Regions from separate parts of the Blastococcus colisei genome, predicted to be linked through region 2. Evidence: predicted binding sites of a transcription regulator. Region 2 holds the regulator's gene; the other holds the start of a gene.
What was found. Region 2 encodes LexA, which represses DNA repair genes until DNA is damaged. Its sites were predicted from a motif close to TCGAACANNTGTTCGA; they were not measured.
Positions count from the first base shown of each region.

Region 1: the regulator LexA is predicted to act here: its motif matches at 2,360-2,375, upstream of FHU33_RS10715 (HNH endonuclease signature motif containing protein).

Region 1 is NZ_VFQE01000001.1:2,239,489-2,243,897, forward strand. It holds gene FHU33_RS10700 (hypothetical protein) at 1-173, shown strand, start outside; gene FHU33_RS10705 (alpha-amylase family glycosyl hydrolase) at 268-1,611, shown strand; gene mug (G/U mismatch-specific DNA glycosylase) at 1,614-2,114, shown strand; gene FHU33_RS10715 (HNH endonuclease signature motif containing protein) at 2,388-4,022, shown strand; gene FHU33_RS10720 (acyl-CoA dehydrogenase family protein) at 4,394-4,409, opposite strand, start outside.
Region 2 is NZ_VFQE01000001.1:1,388,404-1,392,812, reverse strand. It holds gene FHU33_RS06660 (hypothetical protein) at 1-531, opposite strand, end outside; gene FHU33_RS24850 (LysM peptidoglycan-binding domain-containing protein) at 738-1,013, opposite strand; gene lexA (transcriptional repressor LexA) at 1,528-2,286, shown strand; gene FHU33_RS06645 (hypothetical protein) at 2,356-3,405, opposite strand; gene FHU33_RS06640 (phosphatase PAP2 family protein) at 3,380-4,099, opposite strand; gene hflX (GTPase HflX) at 4,177-4,409, opposite strand, start outside.

The DNA.
Region 1 (4,409 bases), 850 kb from region 2:
TGTGCGTCGTCGTCCTGCGGGCGCTGGCGAGCACCCCGTCGGGCCCGCCGACGTCCGGCTCCGTGCGGGACGTCCTCCGGGGGTGGGGGCTCGACGTCGTGGACGGTGTCCGCACCCTGGCGCGGCTCGACGCCGTGCGCCGTGGGCGGCTCGACCGTCCGCCCTGGGTGTGAGGGCCCCGCTGCGACCTCCCCGACGAGCGTTGCCCGGCGGCAGCTGGGAACGGTGCCCGGGGACGGCGGCGAGCGGTGCGGCAGCATCGGCGGCATGTCGACGACGGGCGCCCGCGAGCCGGGCTGGGTGCAGGACGTCATCTGGTGGCACGTGTACCCGCTGGGGTTCGTCGGCGCCGAGCGTGAGGCCGGCCCGGACCAGGCCGTCGTCCACCGGCTCGGCCATGTCGCCGGATGGCTGGACCACGCGGTCGAGCTGGGTGCCTCCGGTCTCGCCCTGGGGCCGGTGTTCGCCTCCGGGACCCACGGCTACGACACCACCGACCACCTGCGCGTCGACCCTCGGCTCGGGGACGACGCCGACCTCGACGCGCTGATCGCCGCCTGCCGGGAGCGCGGGCTCCGGGTGCTGCTCGACGGGGTGTTCAACCACGTGGGCCGCGGCCACCCGGCGTTCCGGGCGGTGCTGGAGCACGGGCCGGCCACGCCGACAGCCTCGTGGTTCCGGCTGCGCTGGCCGGACGGCGCGGACGCGTGGCGGCCGGGCACCGAACCGGAGTACGACGACTTCGAGGGGCACTCCGCCCTCGTCGCGCTGCACCACGACGAGCCGGCGGTGGCCGACCACGTCGTCGAGGTCATGACCTCCTGGCTCGACCGGGGGGTCGACGGCTGGCGGCTGGACGCGGCCTACGCCGTCCCGACGTCGTTCTGGGCCGGGGTGGCCGATCGCGTGCGCGCCCGGCACCCGGACGCCTATCTCATGGGCGAGGTCATCCACGGCGACTACGCCGGCTTCGTGGCCGGGGCGCACGTCGACGCGGTCACGCAGTACGAGTTGTGGAAAGCGGTCTGGAGCTCGCTCAACGACGGCAACTTCTTCGAGCTCGACGCGGCGCTCACCCGGCACGGCGGCTTCCTCGACTCGTTCGTGCCATACACCTTCCTGGGCAACCACGACGTCACCCGCATCGCCAGCCGGCTCACCGACGAGCGCCACCTCGCGCACGCGCTGGTCGTCCTGCTCACCACCGGCGGCACCCCGGCGATCTACGCCGGTGACGAGCACGCCTTCCGCGGGGTCAAGGAGGACCGCGCCGGAGGGGACGACGCCGTCCGGCCGCCGTTCCCGGCCACGCCGAGGGAGCTCTCGCCGTTGGGGTTGCCCACCTACTCGCTGCACCGGGAGCTGATCGGCCTGCGCCGCCGGCACCGGTGGCTGCACACGGCGCGGACGAGGACCCTGCACCTGGCCAACGAGCAGCTGGTCTACGAGGCGGTGGGCGACGGCGGACGGCTCGTCGTCGCCCTGTCGGTGGGGGACCGGCCGGCCGAGGTTCCCGCGGCCGGCGTCCGCGTGGTCCTCGCGGGGAACGCCGAGGTGGCCGATGACCGGGTGCGGCTGCCCGCCCACGGCTGGGCGGTCCTGGAAGGCTGATCGTGCGCGACAAACCGCTGCCCGACGTCATCGCGCCGGACCTCGACGTGCTGTTCTGCGGGATCAACCCGTCGGTGATGTCGGCCGAGCGTGGGCACCACTTCGCCCGGCCGGGCAACCGCTTCTGGCCGGCCATCCACCTCGCGGGGTTCACGCCCCGGCTGTTCGCGCCCGACGAGGACCGGCAGCTGCCCGAGCACGGGCTCGGCATCACCAACGTCGTGGCCCGACCGACGCGGGCGGCCGCCGAGCTGACCCGCGACGAGTTGCGCGAGGGCGCCGCCGCACTGGCCGAACTGGTCGCCGAGTTCCGGCCCCACGTGCTGGCCGTCCTCGGCATCACGGCCTGGCGGGTCGGTTTCGACCGTCCGAAGGCCGTCATGGGCCTGCAGTCGGAGCGCATCGGCGGGGCGGCCACCTGGGTGGTGCCGAACCCGAGCGGCCTCAACGCCCACTTCCAGGTCCCCGACCTCGCGCGCCTCTACCGGCAGCTGCGCCCCTAGGACGGCGTGGGACGTTTCCCCGGGTCGGCTCGGCGACACGGGCACGTCGCAGAGGGACGTCGCGATGTGCAGCCCGGTGCTCGCGTCCGAGCAGTCAGCGGTGACCGAGGTCGAGCTACCGGCTCGGGTCCACGTCATCACTGCTCGGGCAGCCGTGACACCGCGGGCTGTCCTCCCCCCGGCGGTCGACGCCCGGCGCACCTTTTCCCTCGATCGTCCGGCCCACCTGCCGAAATTGTCAGTGGTCGCACGTATGTTCGACTCGTGCAGCGGATGGCGGCGACCTCCGGGGTGGAGGGCCTGGTGGGCGACTGGCTGCGGGCCCAGCCGGAGTCCGGGCCGCGGCTGCCGGTGTCGTGGCTGGATGATGAGGACGTCGCCGCCGAGCTGGGGCGGATCCAGCGCAACCGGGCGCGGGACGCTGCCCGGGAGGCGGATCTGATCCTGCGGCTGGCCGAACTACGTCCCGACGCCGACGATCCGCCCGCGGGGACGCCGGGTGCCCGCAGCCGGACGTGGCGGAAGACCGATCCGGAGTTTCCCGGGGTGAGTGAGTTCTTTCCCGACGAGGTGGCCCATGCGATCACCCTCGGGCGGGGCACCGCCGCCTTCCGGGCCCGGCGGGCCTACACGTGGCAGCAGAAGCTGCCGGCCACGTTCGCCTTGCTGCGCCGCGGGGAGATCGACGAACGTCGGGCCGGGGTGCTCGCCGACGCGCTGCAGCACACCACGCCGGAGCTGGCCGGTGCGGTGGAGGCGGCGCTGCTCCCGGAGGCGGGCGATCTGTCGCCGGCCCGGCTGCGGTCGCGGGCGTTGGAGCTGCTGGCCGAACTGGACGCCACCGCGATCGAGGAGCGGCACGAGGAGGCCAAGCAGGCCGCCGACGTGCGCGTGGGCGACACCGGCGACGGCATGGCGACCCTGGCCGGGGACATGACGGCCGAGGAGGCGGCGGCCTGCTACGACGTGATCGACCAGCTGGCGAGGATGGCCAAGGCCGACGGTGATCCGCGCCCGATCGGGCAGATCCGGGCATCGATCATGTCGATGCTCCTGCTGCGGCCGGCCGACCACGGCCTGCCCGGCGTCACGGTCAATCTGGCCGTCAGCGCCACCCTCGAGGGGCTGGAGGGCGCGACCACACGCGGCGGGACCCGGGGCGGCGAGGTCAACGGGTTCCCGATCACCGCCGCTCACCTGCGTGATCTGCTCCGTCGCGTCGGCGCCCTCGGCCTGACCACCCCCGAGGGCGGGTCGCTGACGTTCGCGCTCACCGACGAGCACGGGCGGCTGCTGGCCACCGTCACCGCCGCCGAGCTGGCTCGCCTGGCGGCGAAGGGCTGCCCCGACCACCCCGACACGCCGCCGGCGGCCCAGCAGCCGCAGGCCGACAACCCGGACGCCGACGACTGCGATATCGAGCAGCCCGACGAGGTGCAGCCTGAGCAGACGCATCCGGAAGCTGAGCACCCGGAGGCGGGGCATTCTGACACCGACGGGACCGACGCCGATGCGGCCGATGTGGGGTGCAGCTGCCCGGTGGCCGGCATGCCCCCGCCGACCGACGGCTACGAGCCCACGGCCGCCCAGCGTCGGTTCGTGAAGACCCGGGATCGCCGGTGCCGCATGCCCAACTGCGGGCAGCGGGCCGGCTGGGCCGACCTCGACCACGTGGTCCCGCACGCCGAGGGCGGGCCCACGACGTGCACGAACTTGTGTTGTGCATGCCGCTCCCATCACCGGTTGAAGACCTTCGCGCGCGGCTGGGTCTTCCGCATGGAGCCCGACGGCACCCTGCACGTCACCAGCCCGTGCGGGATCACCCGCACCACCCGACCACCCGGCCTGCGACCACCGGAACCCCCACCACCGCCCTACGACCCGGCGGCGGACCCCCCGCCGTACTGATTCCCGAGGCGGCGTGCGGCACTCGACCGCGTGCGGCGGCCCCGCTACCGATGGACGGCGAAGTCCGGTCGGGGCTGCGGATCGACGCTTCGGCTCCGCGAAGGTGTCGGCGAACCAGTCGCCGATGCAGGTGCTGACGGAGGGGGCGAGCCAACCCGTTTCACTGGGTCGCGCCCTCCGCCGGAGTGAACAGACACAGCCCGCTCCGGGGACCTGACGGCCTGCTGGACGGCGCCAAGTGGGGGTCGGCGACCCGGCCCACCACCAGTGCAAACCGCTCCTCGGTATACCGGGGTGCACGGTGATGACGCGGATGCACGCCCCGGCCGACCTGGCCGGATTCCCAAGGGGACCCGTGGCCTCCGGGCCGCTCAGCGCGCGGCGCGG
Region 2 (4,409 bases):
GCGCCGCCGTCCGGCCGACGGCGACTCCGCCGTCTCCGGGGCGCGGCGACGCCCGGTCGCCGGCGGCTCCGCGACCTCAGGGGCGCGTCGGCGCCCCACGGACGCGAACTGTGCCGTCTCCTCAGCGGTCCGACGACCGCCGGTCGACGGGGGTTCGGGGACGACGGACAGGTCGCGCACCATCGCCAGCCCGGCGGTGGCGGCGCCGTCGGCATCCGTCGATCGGGCCCGGCGGCCCGAGGGGTGGCGTGCGACGGACATCTCCTGCGCGCCCGGAGCAGCGGCGGGGGGCCCGGTCGGCCCGGCGGCGACGGCGAGGTGCCGTTCGGGCAGGCGCAGCGATGCCAGGTCGGTCCACGCGGTCTCCTCGACACCGCCGAGGACGACGCGCACCCACACCTGGCAGGAACCGTTGGCGTCGTGCCGCCAGCCGAGCAGCTCGCCTGCCCACCAGGTCCCTGCCTGGTAGACCTCGACGGCTTGGGGTTGATCGGTGAACACAGCTGCTCGGTTCTCCATGGCGCCTGACACGCGACGACCGTAAGCGGTAAACCGACCACTGAGCGTGAAGGCGCCCGCACTGAGGGTTGACGAAGTCGCGCCTCGACGTTGTGGACCTATTGCCGTGGCGAGCACGGCGGGCAGGGGCCCGGGCGTCGTCGCGGCCGTTCCGTGCGCTTCCCGCTGGTCGAGCGCTCGGACCCAGCGCGACAACCTCCGACTGCGCGGCGCTCCGCTCACGGGAGGAGCAGGGTCTGACCAGGGACGAGGTCGGCGCCCTGCAGGTGGTTCAGCGTCTGGATCTCGTCGACCAGGGCGCGGACGTCCCCGGAGCCGTCCAGCGAAGAAGCGATGGACCACAGCGTGTCGCCCGGCTGCACCACGACACTGGTCTCCCCCGCCAGGCGCAGGCCGCCGGAGTCACCCCCGAGGAGCGGACCCACCCAGGATCCCACCGCTACGCCCGCGGCCAGTGCCATCACGACGGCGAGCCGCCGGGCGCGGCGGGTCAACCGCAGACCGGCCGCCGAGGCACTCGTCGCAGCAGGGCGCCGACCGGCCGAGGGCCGGCGAGGTGCACCAGCGGTGGGCGCGGGAGCCCGACCGATGGGACGCGGCCCGGCGGTCCGGCGCGCAGGGGTGCCAGGCGCGACGGGAGGGCGGCACACGCCGACCCTCGACGGGTTCCGGCGCGACGGTCGGGCCAGCGGGGCGCGCGTCGCGGCGGCATCGCCGGCGTCACCGGCCACCACCAATCGCGGCCGCCACGGCGCCAGGATCTCCTCGTCGAACTCCAGTACGGCTTGTGCGACGCTCCCCATGACCCGTCCTCCTCTGTTTCCCGGCTCGTCCAGCGTTCGAACGCTTGTTCGATTCGAACGCCTGTGCGATGTCTACCGCACAGGTCCGACGAAAGCCACCGGACGCGGCCGGCGACTTCGAACATGTGTTTGATCCGAGCCCGGAAAAGCGCTACCGTCGTCCCACGGACACAGGCGCTGCGCGAGCGGCGGACGAGGAGGCGACGTGGCGGAGAAGAGCGGGAGCTCAGGCGGCCGCAAGGCGTCGGCGGACACCGGCGCCACGACCGGGACGGCGGCGGTCCGATCGTTCCCCGACCGGGGTGCCGACGGCGACGGCCTGACCCAGCGCCAGCGCCGCGTGCTGGAGGTCATCCGCGACTCGATCGAACGGCGCGGCTACCCGCCCTCGGTGCGCGAGATCGGCGAGGCGGTCGGTCTGTCGTCGGCCTCGTCGGTCGCCCACCAGCTCTCGGTGCTGCAGAAGAAGGGCTGGCTGCGGCGCGACCCCAATCGCCCCCGCGCCCTGGACGTCCGGCTTCCCGGCGACTCGCCGCACACCGTCCCGGCACCCGCCGAGGTCGGTCAGGGCGACGACACCCAGCTCTCGGCGCCGACCTACGTCCCGTTGGTCGGCCGCATCGCCGCCGGTGGCCCGGTGCTCGCCGAGCAGGCGGTCGAGGACGTCTTCCCCCTCCCCCGCGAGCTCGTCGGCGAGGGAACGCTCTTCATGCTGAAGGTGGTCGGCGACTCGATGGTCGAGGCCGCCATCTGCGACGGCGACTGGGTCGTGGTGCGGCAGCAGCCGACGGCGGAGAACGGCGAGATCGTCGCCGCGATGATCGACGGCGAGGCCACGGTCAAGACCTACAAGCGACGCGACGGCCACGTCTGGCTGCTGCCGCACAACCCGGCGTACGAGCCCATCCCGGGCGACGACGCGACCGTCCTCGGCCGGGTCGTGAGCGTCCTGCGCCGAGTCTGACAGCGGACCCCGTCCCTCCCCGTCCGACGGCGAGCCGAGGGACGGGGCCACGACGCCGTGCCGCGAACCTCAGGGTCGGCGGCGCAGCTTGCCGCCGAGCCAGACGGCCACCGTGGCCACGGAGGCGGCGATGAGAGCCGACGTCCAGGGGGACAGTCCCGACCGGGTCAGGTCGCTGAAGCTGGGAACGACACCGTCGGGGGCCGGCTGGGTGGCCTCGACGATCGCAGGCGCCAGCGGGACGCGGGTGAGGTCGCTGGGCAGCCCCTCGCTGGCGACGAGCAGGCTCTGGCCGTCCGCCGCGAACGTGATCGCCTCGCCCTGGGGAGAGTCCGGCAGCGGGATGATCGCCGGTTCCGCGGACAGGGCGCCGACGACGTCGCTGCCGGTCAACGGCCAGACGTAGGCGTCGGTGTAGGTGCGCAGCGCCAGACGCCGGCCATCGGCGGACACCGCACCGCCGGTGACCAGCAGTTGGCCGGCCCGCCCCACGGGTCCACCGGCGGTCCCGGTGAGCGTCATGTTCACGCCGGCCACCTTCGCGAGCGCCACGGTGCCGCCGTCCACGAGCGCCGACGCGGGGGTGCTGTACACCCCGCTGGCGCCGAGCACCTCCTTGGTCACCACGTACGGGGTTCCGTCCGGCGCGAGGAGGAGGGCCTCGGCATCGTGGGGCCCGTCGGGGTAGGTGAGCCGGAAGACACCCGTCGTCCCGTCCGGGCGGAGAGCCAGCAGCGCCACCGTCGTCCGCGTGGTGTTGTTGTCGCCCGTGTCGGCCAGCCACACGCTGCCGTCCGCGGCGACCGCCATGTCTTCGGGGTCGTAGGGGTCGACCGCGGCGGTGTGGGAGTCGATCACCTGGCACGCGGCGTCGAGCATGTGAACGGCCAGTTGCTCGCCGCCGTCGTTCATGGCGAGATACCCGTCGCCGACGGCGACCAGCCCGGAGATCTCCGCCAGCCGGGGGTCGGTGATCTGGCACTGGGTGGCCGGCGCCGCGGCGACGTCCTCGGCCGACGCGGGCACGGCACAGCCGAGGACGACGCCGGCACCGAGGACTCCCCCGGCCGCCAGCAGCCGCCCCCGCACGCCGCTACGCGGTCTGCCGGCCTCGGGCACGTACCCAGCGTGACAGAACGATTGCATCGAGTCTGTGAACCACGCCCAACAGCAGGATGCCCACGGCACCCCCGACGACGGCGTCGGTGATCCAGTGGAAGTCCAGCGACACCATCGAGACGCCGGTCGCGACGGGGCCGGCCACGCTCAGCCACCAGAACGCGCGCTGCACCCTGGCCGGCAGTCCGCACTCCACGGCCAGCCACCGCGCCACACCCCACATGATCACGGCGTTGGCCACGTGCCCCGACGGGAAGGAGACCCCGTCGACGTGGAAGAAGAGCTCGTCGGGATGCCCGGGCGCCGTGCGGCCGGTGCCGAACTTGAGGGCGTAGACGCCGACGGTGAGGGTGCCGAGGGCGAGCAGGACGCGGAACAGCGGGATCCAGGTGTGCCGCCGCCAGGCCAGGTAGCCCACCAGGATCGCCAGCACGATAAGGATCGTGGCGCGTCCGCCGAGCTGGGTGACGGCCCAGATCACGGGGTAGGCGGCCGAGTCCCGCAGACCCCAGCCACCGATGATCTCCGACACCCGCAGGTCGATCCGCTCGAGGACGCCGCCGGCGAGCAGGTCGGCCGTAACCACGCTCCCGACGACCAGCGCGAGCAGCATGACCCACCACGGCGGCCGGCCGATCGAGACGACACGGGTCCGCTCGGGCACGCCGACGTCCCGCACCACGCCGCTCGTCACGCCGTCACGGTACCGGCCCGTGACCTCCCCGTGATCCGGACGAGGCGGTTCCACCCCGACAGGGTCGGACGATGCGGTCAGGCGACCGGGACGGCGAACTGCTCGAGCATCGCGGCGAGTCCGCCGTCCACCCGCGCGCTCAGTCGGGTACCGGCGTCCTCGTGCCGCTCGCTGAGCACCTCGCCGTCGCGGTGGACCCGGGCGACCAGATCGCCGCGGTCGTAGGGCACGAGGACCTCGATGTCGACGTCCGGGTGCGGCAGCCGGGCGGCGATCAGATCGCGCAGGCCGTCGATACCGGCACCGGTGC